One region of the Variovorax sp. PMC12 genome, then DNA from elsewhere that is predicted to be linked to it. Evidence: riboswitches for the same ligand, from Rfam matches in the RefSeq annotation. Region 1 holds a riboswitch; the other holds the start of a gene.

The links. Region 1 has a riboswitch for glycine ahead of C4F17_RS15465 (D-amino acid dehydrogenase). Riboswitches for the same ligand answer to the same signal wherever they lie in the genome.
Region 2: it holds a riboswitch for glycine, as region 1 does, so the genes downstream of both, gcvT (glycine cleavage system aminomethyltransferase GcvT) here and C4F17_RS15465 (D-amino acid dehydrogenase) in region 1, are expected to answer to the same signal.

What each region holds. Positions count from the first base shown of each region.
Region 1 covers NZ_CP027773.1:3,315,889-3,321,827, reverse strand. Annotated here, with positions in the region: gene C4F17_RS15475 (FIST signal transduction protein) at 1-1,163, shown strand, start outside; gene C4F17_RS15470 (RtcB family protein) at 1,353-2,759, shown strand; gene C4F17_RS15465 (D-amino acid dehydrogenase) at 2,779-4,086, opposite strand; glycine riboswitch at 4,180-4,287, opposite strand; glycine riboswitch at 4,305-4,408, opposite strand; gene rfbB (dTDP-glucose 4,6-dehydratase) at 4,535-5,605, shown strand; gene rfbD (dTDP-4-dehydrorhamnose reductase) at 5,602-5,939, shown strand, end outside.
Region 2 covers NZ_CP027773.1:376,069-382,007, reverse strand. Annotated here, with positions in the region: gene C4F17_RS01720 (PaaI family thioesterase) at 1-98, shown strand, start outside; gene C4F17_RS01715 (alkene reductase) at 113-1,237, shown strand; glycine riboswitch at 1,291-1,381, shown strand; glycine riboswitch at 1,394-1,506, shown strand; gene gcvT (glycine cleavage system aminomethyltransferase GcvT) at 1,552-2,724, shown strand; gene gcvH (glycine cleavage system protein GcvH) at 2,788-3,159, shown strand; gene gcvP (aminomethyl-transferring glycine dehydrogenase) at 3,208-5,939, shown strand, end outside.

The DNA of each region.
Region 1 (5,939 bases):
TCGGGCTGCTCTACATCACCGACCACTACGCAGCCGAGGCGCAGGACATCCTCGACCACCTGAGCGCCGAACTGCCCGAGGTGACCGACTGGTCGGGCACCGTCGGCATCGGCGTGGCGGCCAACAACGCCGAATACTTCGACGAGCCCGGCATGACGCTGATGCTCTGCGCGCTGCCGAGCGACCAGTACCGCGTGTTCTCCGGCGTCGCGCCGCTGGGCAACTCCGAAATGAGCGGCTTCGAGGCCCACACCGCGCTGGTGCACGCCGACCCGGCCACGCCCGACCTGACCGAGCTGATCGCCGAGATGGCGGGCCGCACCGACACCGGCTACCTGTTCGGCGGGCTCTCGTCGGGCCGTGGCGGCGCGCTTCAGTTCGCGGTCGGCGGCAACGGCAACATCCGCGGCCATGGGGCGGCGGGCGGTGTGTTCTCGGGCGGCCTGTCGGGCGTGGTGTTCGGCGACGGCGTGCGGCTGGTGTCGCGCGTCACGCAGGGCTGCCAGCCGCTGCGCTCGGGCGCGGTGCGCGAGCGCGAGATCACCGAGGCCGACGGCAACCTGCTGCTCAGGCTCGACGGCGAACCGGCCCTGGACGTGCTGCTGGCCGACCTGCAGGTGTCGCTGGAGAGGCCGCAGGAAGCCATCGACGCCGTGCGCAACACGCTGGTCGGGCTGGCCGACGCGGGCAGCGACGGCATCCGCCGCACCGGCGACCTGGGCGCCGACGTGCTGGTGCGCCACATCATCGGGCTCGACCCGACGCGGCGCGGCATCGCGATTGCCGACACGGCCGAAGCCGGCATGCGGCTGACCTTCTGCCGCCGCAATGCGCAGGCGGCGCGGGCCGACCTGATGCGCATCTGCGCCGAGATCCGCGAAGAGCTGGAGCCCGAAGAGCAGACGCTGGCCACCGCGCGCGCCGTGGCTGCCGGCGAGGCCGAGGCGGCGCCGCATCCGGCGCGGCGCATCGCGGGTGCGGTGTACGTGAGCTGTTCCGGGCGTGGCGGCCCGCATTTCGGCGCGCCGGGCGCCGAGTTGCAGATCGTGCGGCACGCGCTGGGCGACGTGCCGCTGGTCGGGTTCTTCGCCGCCGGGGAGATCGCGCGGCACCACCTGTATGGCTATACGGGGGTGCTGACGGTGTTCACGGCGCCCGACTGACGGGGAAAAGCGACTCGCGGGTTTTCAATTGCGGCATGCGTCGCTAGAATCCGCACGCTTTCTTGAATCTGCTGCTGCAAGAAAGAGCAAGTCGTGCCTCTCGAGACGCACGGCCGATCTCTTTCGCCCCGCCATGCAATGTGTACCGGGGCGGGAAACCGACATGGTTTCCACAATGGAACAGTAGCAATGAGTGATCTTCGTTTCTCCAGACTCCAGCGTGCGTTCTCGCGTGCCGGCATTGCCGTCGACTACCGCGACGGCGTCTACCACCTGCACCACGAGGTCTCGCAGGCCACGGTGCTCCTGCCGCCCAGTCTTCCGTTGGAAGAAAAGGCGGTGAACCAGTTGCTGGCCTTTGCCAGCGTTCGTTCGCCCGACGGCAAGCAGGGCGTGTGCAAGGCATGCGCGACGCCGGATTTCCATCCAGGTTCCGTTGCGCCGGTTGGCAGTGTCGTCGCGACCGATGCCGACTTCGTCATTCCCGCGGCGGTGGGCACCGACATCAACTGCGGCATGCGGCTGCTGACCACAGGTCTCACGCTCGATCAGGTGGCGCCGCACAAGACGCGACTGATCGCGCGGCTCACGCGCAGTCTGCTCGATAACGGACGCGACGTACCGGTGCATACGGCGGCGTTCAGGGCTCTATTCGACCTGGGGCCTTCGGCTTTCCTGGAAGCAGTCGATGGCGAGGGGCTCTGGGCCTCGTGCGATCGGGACCGGATGCAATCGGAGATCGGTGCCTGCATCGGCCTTGCGAGTTTCGGCGGCAGCGCGCGGCATGCGCCAGAGGCTCATACCGGTGCGCGGCACGAGGTGTTCCGTGACCCCTGCCTCGGCACACCGGGCGGAGGCAACCATTTCGTGGAGCTGCAGGTCGTTGACCAAGTGATGGACCGGCACGCCGCGTACCGCGCCGGGCTCAAGGCAGGCGATGTCGTCGTGATGATTCACAGCGGCTCGCGTGACGTCGGCTTTCATGTGGGTGGTCGCTGGATGGAACGAGCTCGGAGCGAGTGGCCCAAGGGGCTTCGCCATCCGAAGAGCGGTCTGTATGGCCTGACAGGGCCGTTGGCACAGGAATACCTCGAGGCTATGGGCGTGGCGGCGCGCTACGCATGGGCCAACCGCGTGGTGTTGGCCGAACTGGTGCGCAAGGATTTCGCTGAGCTGCTCGGTGCCACGGCGTCGAGGCTCGTGATCGATGTGCCGCATAACGTGGTGCTGCGCGAGCACGAGATGAACGTCCATCGAAAGGGGGCGACGCCCGCTCATGACGGAGACCTGGCGTTGATCCCGGGGTCGATGGGTGACTTCTCTTACCTGGCAACAGGGCTCGGTCACGAAGACTGGCTATGGTCGTGTAGCCATGGTGCAGGTCGTCGCGTGCGGCGCCAGGAAGTACGCGCCATGCGGCCGACGCCAGCTGACGAGAACTCCAGCTGGCAATGCGTGACCTTGCGCGAGGAGCGCCGAATTGAAGAGGCGCCGCAGGCCTACAAGCCCATCGGCGCCGTGATTGATGCGCAAGAGCGCGCGGGGCTGATCCGCTGCGCTGTGCGGTTCAAGCCCTGGGTCACCTTCAAGGCCTGAGTCATGTCCTGATCGCCGGTCAGCCGAGTGCGGGCTGCGGGATACGTGGCTGCGGCGCCGGCATTCCCGTGAAGGCGAAATCCACCTCTGGTGCGAGCCCGCTCACGATGCGCGCGATCGACTTGCCGGAGCCGCAGGCATGCGTCCAGCCGAGCGTGCCGTGGCCGGTGTTGAGGAACAGGTTGGCGAGCTTCGTCTTGCCGATCAGCGGCACGTTGCTTGGCGTGGCGGGGCGCAGGCCGGTCCAGAACTGGGCCTGCGTGGTGTCGCCGGCGCCGGGGAACAGCTCTTCGACACGGCGCACGATGGCTTCGCAGCGCACGCGGTTCAGGTCGCGGTCGTAGCCGTTGAGCTCGGCCGTGCCGGCGATGCGCAGGCGGTCGCCGGATTCCGAGGTGTAGCGTGAGAACACGAGCTTGAATTCGTCGTCGGTCAGCGAGACCTGATGCGCTTTGGAGGCGTCCTTGACGGGCAGCGTGACCGAATAGCCCTTGGCCGGATAGATCGGCAGGCGGATGCCCAGCGGCGCCGCGAGCAACGGGCTCAGCGAGCCCATCGCCATCACGAAGGCGTCGCCGCGAATGCGCTGGAAGCGGCCTTCGGCGCCGGTGACCTCCACGTGGTCGATGCTGCCGCCGGCCTCGCGCAGGGCGGTGACGGTGTGGCTCATGAGAAATTTCACGCCGGCTTCGGCCGCGAGCCGGGAGAGTTCGCGCGCGAAGCGGTTGGCATCGCCGGATTCGTCCTCGGCCGTGTAGGTGGCGCCGGCCAGCTTGGGGCGGATGTGGGCGAGGGCGGGCTCGATCTTCACGGCCTCGTCTGCCGAGATGACCTGGCGTTCGCAGCCCAGCGCGCGCATCTGCTCGGCGGGCGCGAGGGCTCCGTCGAATTCCTTCTGCGTCGTATAGAAGTGGAGGATGCCCTGGGTGCGCTGGTCGTAGGCGATGCCGGTGTCGCGGCGCAACTGTTGCAACATCGAGCGGCTGTATGTGCCAAGACGCACGATCTGCTCGATGTTGTGGCGGGTGCGCGCCGGCGTGCATTCGCGCAGGAACTGCAGGCCCCACAGCCACTGGCGCATGTCGGCGCGGATGCGGAACAGCAGCGGGGCGTCTTCCTTGCCTAGCCATTGCAGCACCTTGAGCGGCGCGCTGGGGTTGGCCCAGGGTTCGGCATGGCTGACGGAAATCTGCCCGCCATTGGCGAAGCTGGTTTCGGCGGCCGGGGTGGCCTGCCGGTCGATCACGGTCACTTCGTGGCCGAGTTGCTGGAGGTAGTAAGCCGAGGTCACGCCGAGCAGGCCGGCGCCAAGAACGATCACGCGCATTTCAAGTACCTTTGAGGTGCTGCGCTTGAACGGCGGGCGAGGGTGAATACTATTGAATTAATAGCAAGCAACCGGACGACCGCTGTCCAAGTTGCCGCTCCCCCTGTCCTCGGTACCTGAGAGATTCATTCGTTGCGCCATTGCAACGAATTTGCTCCTTCGGTGCGCCACGTGAAGTGGCGTCTCTCCAGACGGCGTTTCAGTTGATGCAGTACTGACCCCTTGCCGAAATCCAAGACTTCGTCGGGCCGACCTGAGCGTTTATGGGAGTTTGCGCCTTCGGTAGGGCCACCGGGGTGGCCCGCTCTCCTGCGGTATCGCGAACGATTGTAAACACGCCGAGGGCAGAACGGTAACGTCTTGTGTTTCCGCCAATTGGCCCAATGGGATAATCGAACGTTAAGGTTCATTGCGACACGGCGATGACTTTCAACATTCAGGGGACCCCATGATCTTGGTTACCGGCGGCGCTGGCTTCATTGGCGCCAATTTCGTACTCGACTGGATCGCGACCAGCGACGAGCCTGTCGTGAACCTCGACAAGCTGACCTACGCCGGCAACCTCGAGACGCTCGCATCGCTCAAGAACAACCCACAGCACATCTTCGTGCAGGGCGACATCGGCGACAGCGCCCTGGTCGACCGCCTGCTGGCCGAGCACAAGCCGCGCGCCGTGGTCAACTTTGCCGCCGAGTCGCATGTCGACCGCTCGATCCACGGCCCCGAAGACTTCGTGCAGACCAACGTGCTCGGCACCTTCCGCCTGCTCGAATCCGTACGTGGCTACTGGAGCGCGCTGCCAGCCGACCAGAAAACGGCCTTCCGTTTCCTGCACGTGTCGACAGACGAGGTCTACGGCTCGCTTTCGAAGACAGACCCGGCCTTCACCGAAGAGAACAAGTACGAGCCCAACAGCCCGTACTCGGCCAGCAAGGCCGCCAGCGACCACCTCGTGCGCGCCTGGCACCACACCTACGGCCTGCCGGTGCTCACCACCAACTGCTCCAACAACTACGGCCCGTTCCACTTCCCCGAGAAGCTCATCCCGCTGATGATCGTCAACGCGCTGGCCGGCAAGCCGCTGCCCGTGTACGGCGACGGCATGCAGGTGCGCGACTGGCTCTACGTGAAGGACCACTGCAGCGCCATTCGCCGTGTGCTCGAGGCCGGCAAACTGGGCGAGACCTACAACGTGGGCGGCTGGAACGAGAAGCCGAACATCGAGATCGTCAATACCGTGTGCGCGCTGCTGGATGAGCTGCGCCCCAAGGCAGACGGCAAGCCCTACAAGGAGCAGATCACCTACGTCACCGACCGCCCCGGCCACGACCGCCGCTACGCCATCGACGCACGCAAGCTCGAAGCCGAACTCGGCTGGAAGCCCGCCGAGACCTTCGACACCGGCATCCGCAAGACCGTCGAGTGGTACCTCGCGAACAGCGAGTGGGTGCGCAACGTGCAAAGCGGCGCCTACCGCGAGTGGGTCGAAAAGCAATACGACGCAAAGGCCGCGGCATGAAGCTGCTGCTGCTGGGCAAGGGCGGACAGGTCGGCTGGGAACTGCAACGCAGCCTTGCGCCGCTGGGCGAACTGGTGGCGCTCGACTTCGACAGCACCGATTTCCACGCCGACTTCAGCAGGCCGGAGCAATTGGCCGAGACGGTGCTGAAGGTCCGCCCCGACGTGATCGTGAATGCCGCAGCACACACGGCCGTCGACAAGGCCGAGAGCGAACCCGAATTCGCGCGCAAGCTCAACGCCACGTCGCCCGGCGTGGTGGCCGAAGCCGCCCAGCAGATCGGCGCGCTGATGGTGCACTACTCGACCGACTATGTCTTCGATGGCAGCGGCAG
Region 2 (5,939 bases), 2.9 Mb from region 1:
AAGCCATCGTTCAGGTGTTCGCCTGGCAGGCTGACATCCTTCTCTTCGAGGCGAACGTGGTCGAGGTCCTGGCGCCCTGGCGCGTCAAGCCAGCCTGAGGCTGGGGATCACAATGAATCGGACATCGCCACTTCTGCGCCCGATCACGATATCGGGCACCCTTTTGAACAACCGCGTCTTCATGGCGCCGATGACGCGCATGCGGGCCAACGGCACGGAATGTCCGACACTGCTGACCGCCAGGTACTACGCACAGAGGGCAACCGCCGGTTTGATCGTCACCGAGGCCACGCAGGTCTGCGCCCAAGGCAAGGGCTACTTCGGCACACCGGGTATCTACACCAATGCGCAGGAAGGTGCGTGGAGCCGCGTGGTGAAAGCGGTGCACGAAGCGGGCGGCCGAATTGCAATGCAACTCTGGCACGTGGGCCGCATCTCGCACAGCCTGAACCAGCCGGACGGCGCGCAGCCGGTCGCTCCTTCAGCCGTCGCCACACGACGCTCGAAGGTAAGCGTCTTCAAGAACGGGCGACTCCAGGAAGTACCCTGCGAGCCAGCAAGGGAGCTTTCAGGCGATGAAATTTCCGTGATCGTCTCGCAGTACGCGGCAGCGGCCGAACGTGCAAAGCGGGCAGGCTTTGACTTTGTCGAAATTCATGCGGCCAACGGCTATCTGATCAACCAGTTTCTTTCCACGAATACCAACCTTCGGACAGACCAATACGGCGGCTCTCTTGAAAATCGGGCCCGCTTCCTGGAAGAAATCGTCGATGCAGTCTCTCTTGTCATCGGCGCAGGCAGGGTCGGAGTTCGCATATCGCCCAATGGGGTATTCAACGATATCGCCGACAGCGAAGCCGAACAAATGGCCTGTTTGCTAGCCCACAGCCTCAACGCCAAGGGGATCGCGTATCTGCACGTCGCAGAACCCGACTGGGCGGGCGGCGTTGCATTGACTGCAGCATTCCGACAGGGGCTACGCGAAAGATTCAGGAATTGCCTGGTTTTTTGCGGAAATTTCGACCAGAAATCAGGGGAGGAATTGCTGGCGCAAAAAGTTGCGGATGCGATGGCGTTTGGTCGTCTGTACATCGCGAATCCGGATCTGGTGACTCGCTTTGCCAGCGGCGCCAAGCTGAATGTGGCCGACCCATCGACTTTCTATTTCGGCAACACCAAGGGGTATACCGACTATCCGTCATTGGGAAGCGCCGAGGCCACAACGGCAACCGCTTGACCAGAGCGGCCGGCCGATAGTCCTTGGAACACGCCCTAGCCGATCAACTACACTCTCGAAGGTCAGGAGAGAGCCCCGCCAGCCGGGGCCGCCGAAGGCGCAGGGGTTTCCCGAACGCTCAGGCAAAAGGACTGACAAGGCGCCGGCGAACACCGGCGTTTCCTTGCTGGAGAGAGGCCGCCGTACCGCAAACGGCGCAGCGGCCCACCGAAGGAGCAAACCCCGATCGTGGGGCGAATCTCTCAGGTAAAGCGGACAGCAGGGGTGGCCCATGGCTTGCGTCATGGATTTTGTCTGCCCCTTTGGAGTGCCCCGTGGCCGCTTCCTCCGCACCCGCTACCGAACTTCTCAAGACGCCGCTGCACGACCTTCACGTGGAGCTCGGCGCCCGCATGGTGCCCTTCGCCGGCTATTCCATGCCGGTGCAGTACCCCGCCGGCCTCATGGCCGAACACAAGCACACGCGCGATGCGGCCGGCCTGTTCGACATCTCCCACATGGGCCAGCTTCGCCTCGTCGGCCCCGACGCCGCGGCCGCCTTCGAAACCCTGATGCCCGTCGACGTGATCGACCTGCCCGCCGGCAAGCAGCGCTACGGCCTGCTGCTGAACGACGAGGGCGGCATCCTCGACGACCTGATGTTCTTCAACGAAGGCCACGGCTCGCTTTTCGTGATCGTCAACGGCGCCTGCAAGGTGGCCGACATCGCCCACATCCAGCAGAAGATCGGCTCCCGCTGCGAAGTGCAGCCCTTGCCCGACCACGCCCTGCTCGCGCTGCAGGGCCCCAAGGCCGCGGCCACGCTGGCGCGGTTGTCGCCCGGCATCGAGCGCTTCGTGTTCATGACGGGCGGCGCGGTGCAGATCGGCGGCATTCCCGCCTTCGTCACCCGCAGCGGCTACACCGGCGAAGACGGCTTCGAGATCTCGGTGGCCGCCAAGGATGCCGAGCCGCTGGCCCGCCTGCTGCTGGCCCAGCCCGAGGTCAAGCCCATCGGCCTGGGCGCGCGCAATTCGCTGCGGCTCGAAGCCGGCCTGTGCCTGTACGGCAACGACATCGACACCACCACCACGCCGGTCGAGGCTTCGCTCAACTGGGCGATGCAGAAGGTGCGCCGCGCGGGCGGCGCGCGCGAAGGCGGCTTCCCCGGCGCCGCGAAGATCCTCGCGCAGCTTGCGGCCGCCACGGCGGGCACCGCCGGCCACACCGACCACGACACGCTGAAGCGCAAGCGCGTGGGCCTCGTGGCGCTGGAGCGCATTCCGGTGCGCGACGGCACGGTGCTGCAGTCATTCGAAGGCCAGGACATCGGCATCGTCACCAGCGGCCTGCTCGGCCCCACGGCCGACCGCTGCATCGCCATGGGCTACGTGGCCACCGCCTTCGCAGAGCCCGGCACCCGCGTGCAGGCCATCGTGCGCGGCAAGCCGGTGCCGATGGAAGTCTCGACCATGCCTTTCGTGCCGACCCGCTATTACCGCGGCTGAACGCGGCAGACCCGGCTAGGCTCTGCACCCCGATTCATTTTTTCCACGAGGAGTTTTCTCATCATGAGCATCAAGTACACCAAGGACCACGAATGGGTGTCGGCCGAAGGCGACGCAGCCACCGTCGGCATCACCTTGCACGCGCAGGACGCGCTGGGCGACGTGGTGTTCGTCGACCTGCCCGAAGTCGGCAAGACCTTCGCGCAGGGCGAAGTTGCCGGCGTCGTCGAGTCGGTCAAGGCGGCAGCCGACGTTTTCATGCCCGTGTCGGGCGAGATCACCGAAGTGAACGAAGCCCTGCGCGCAGACCCGTCGCTGGCCAACAGCGACCCGCTGGCCGCCGGCTGGTTCTTCAAGGTCAAGCTGAGCGAGCCCGCGCAGCTCGACGCCCTGCTGGACGCCGCCAGCTACGACAAGTTCGCGGCCGAGTCCTGATCGCCTGATTTTTCTTCCGAGCCCCCTTCTTCCCGAGCCCCCACCGCCATGCCGATTCCCGCCCTTCCCTCTTTGCAAGAACTAGAGAATGCCGAAGAATTTCTCGCCCGCCACATCGGCATCGATGCGGCGGACGAGGCGCGCATGCTGCCGGTGATCGGCTCGGAAACGCGCTCGGAGCTCATCGACGGCATCGTGCCCGCGGCCATCCGCCGGGCGCGGCCGATGCGGCTGCCGGCCCCCGTGACCGAAGCCGACGCGCTGGCCGAGCTGAAGGCGATGGCGTCGAAGAACAAGGTGTTCAGGAACTTCATCGGCCAGGGCTACTACGGCACGCACACGCCGGGCGTCATCCTGCGCAACGTCCTCGAGAACCCCGCCTGGTACACCGCCTACACGCCCTACCAGGCAGAGATCTCGCAGGGCCGCATGGAAGCCCTGCTCAATTTCCAGACGATGGTGTGCGACCTCACGGGCATGGCCATCGCCAACGCGTCGATGCTCGACGAAGCCACGGCCGCCGCCGAAGCCATGACGCTCGCCAAGCGCAGCGTGAAAGCCAAGAGCAACGTGTTCCTGGTGTCGGGCGACTGCCATCCGCAGACCATCGAAGTCATCAAGACGCGCGCCGCGCCGCTGGGCATCGAGGTGAAGGTGAGCACGGTGTCGGAAACGCTGCCGCACCTGATGGTGAGCGGCGCATTCTTCGGCGTGCTCGCGCAGTACCCGGCCACCACCGGCCACGTGCACGACCTGCGCCCGCTCGCGGGCCATGCGCACCAGTGCGATGCCGCCTTCATCGTGGCGGCCGACCTGCTGGCGCTGACGCTGCTGGTCGCGCCGGGCGAGTTCGACGCCGACATCGTCTGCGGCACCACGCAGCGCTTCGGCATGCCGCTGTGCAACGGCGGCCCGCACGCCGCCTACCTGGCCTGCCGCGACGAGTTCAAGCGCTCGCTGCCGGGCCGCCTGGTGGGCGTGAGCGTCGACACGCACGGCCAGCCCGCCTACCGCCTCGCGCTGCAGACGCGCGAGCAGCACATCCGCCGGGAAAAGGCCACCTCCAACATCTGCACCGCGCAGGTGCTGCCGGCCGTGGTGGCCAGCATGTATGCCGTGTACCACGGGCCCGACGGCCTCACGCGCATCGCGCAGCGCGTGGCGGCGCTCACCGCCATCCTGTCGGCGGGCCTGTCGCAGATGGGCCGCGAGCCGGTCAACACCACCGCCTTCGATTCGCTGACCATCCGCACCGGCGACGACACGCAGGCCGTCATCGAGCGCGCCCAAGCCGCCGGCGTCAACCTGCGCCAGCGCCTGCAGCAGCACCTGGGCATCTCGCTCGACGAGACCACCACGCGTGCCGACGTCGAGACGCTGTGGGCCCTGTTCGCGCCCGCCGGCAAGCAGCTGCCGCGCTTCGACGACCTGGCCGCGAACACCACGCCGCTGATCCCCGAAGACCTGCGCCGCGCCAGCGCCTTCCTCACACACCCGGTGTTCAACACCCACAAGAGCGAGACCGCCATGCTGCGCTACATCCGCAGCCTGTCGGACAAGGACCTGGCGCTCGACCGCAGCATGATCCCGCTGGGCAGCTGCACCATGAAGCTCAACGCGACCAGCGAGATGATCCCCATCACCTGGCCCGAGTTCGCCAACATCCATCCCTTCGCGCCGGCCGACCAGCAGCTCGGCTATGCCCAGCTCGATGCGCAGCTGCGCGCCTGGCTGTGCGAGGCCACCGGCTACGCGGGCATCAGCCTGCAGCCCAACGCGGGCTCGCAGGGCGAATACGCGGGCCTGCTGGCCATCAAGTCCTTCCATGAAGCCAAGGGCCAGGGGCATCGCAACATCTGCCTGATTCCGTCGTCCGCGCACGGCACCAACCCCGCGAGCGCACAGATGGTGGGCCTGCAGGTGGTGGTGACGGCCTGCGACGCGCAGGGCAACGTCGACATGGACGACCTGAAGCGCGCCTGCGAGAAACACAGCGCCAACCTGGCCGCGGTGATGATCACCTACCCCAGCACGCACGGCGTGTTCGAAACCCGCGTGAAGGAACTCTGCGAGCTGGTGCATGCGCACGGCGGCCGGGTGTACTTGGACGGCGCCAACATGAACGCGCTGGTCGGCGTGGCTGCGCCGGGCGAGTTCGGCGGCGACGTGAGCCACCTGAACCTGCACAAGACTTTCTGCATTCCGCATGGCGGCGGCGGCCCGGGCGTGGGCCCGGTCTGCGTGGTCGAAGACCTGGTGCCGTACCTGCCGGGCCATGTGACGGCCGGCGTGCCGTCGCACGGCGTGGGTGCCGTGTCAGCAGCGCCACTGGGCAACGCGGCCGTGCTGCCGATCAGCTGGATGTACTGCCGCATGATGGGCGCCAAGGGCCTGCAGGCCGCGACCGAGACGGCCATCCTGAGCGCCAACTACATCAGCGCGCGCCTGAAGGACCACTACCCCACGCTGTACGCCAGCCCCAATGGCCACGTAGCGCACGAGTGCATCCTCGACCTGCGCCCGCTCAAGGACACCAGCGGCGTGACCGCCGAGGACGTGGCCAAGCGCCTGATCGACTACGGCTTCCACGCGCCCACGCTGAGCTTCCCCGTGCCCGGCACGCTGATGGTGGAGCCCACCGAGAGCGAGCCGCTGGCCGAGCTCGACCGCTTCATCGACGCGATGATCGCCATCCGCGGCGAAATCCGCCGCATCGAGGAAGGCGTCTGGCCGAAGGAGGACAACCCGCTCAAGCACGCGCCGCACACCGCCGCGAGCCT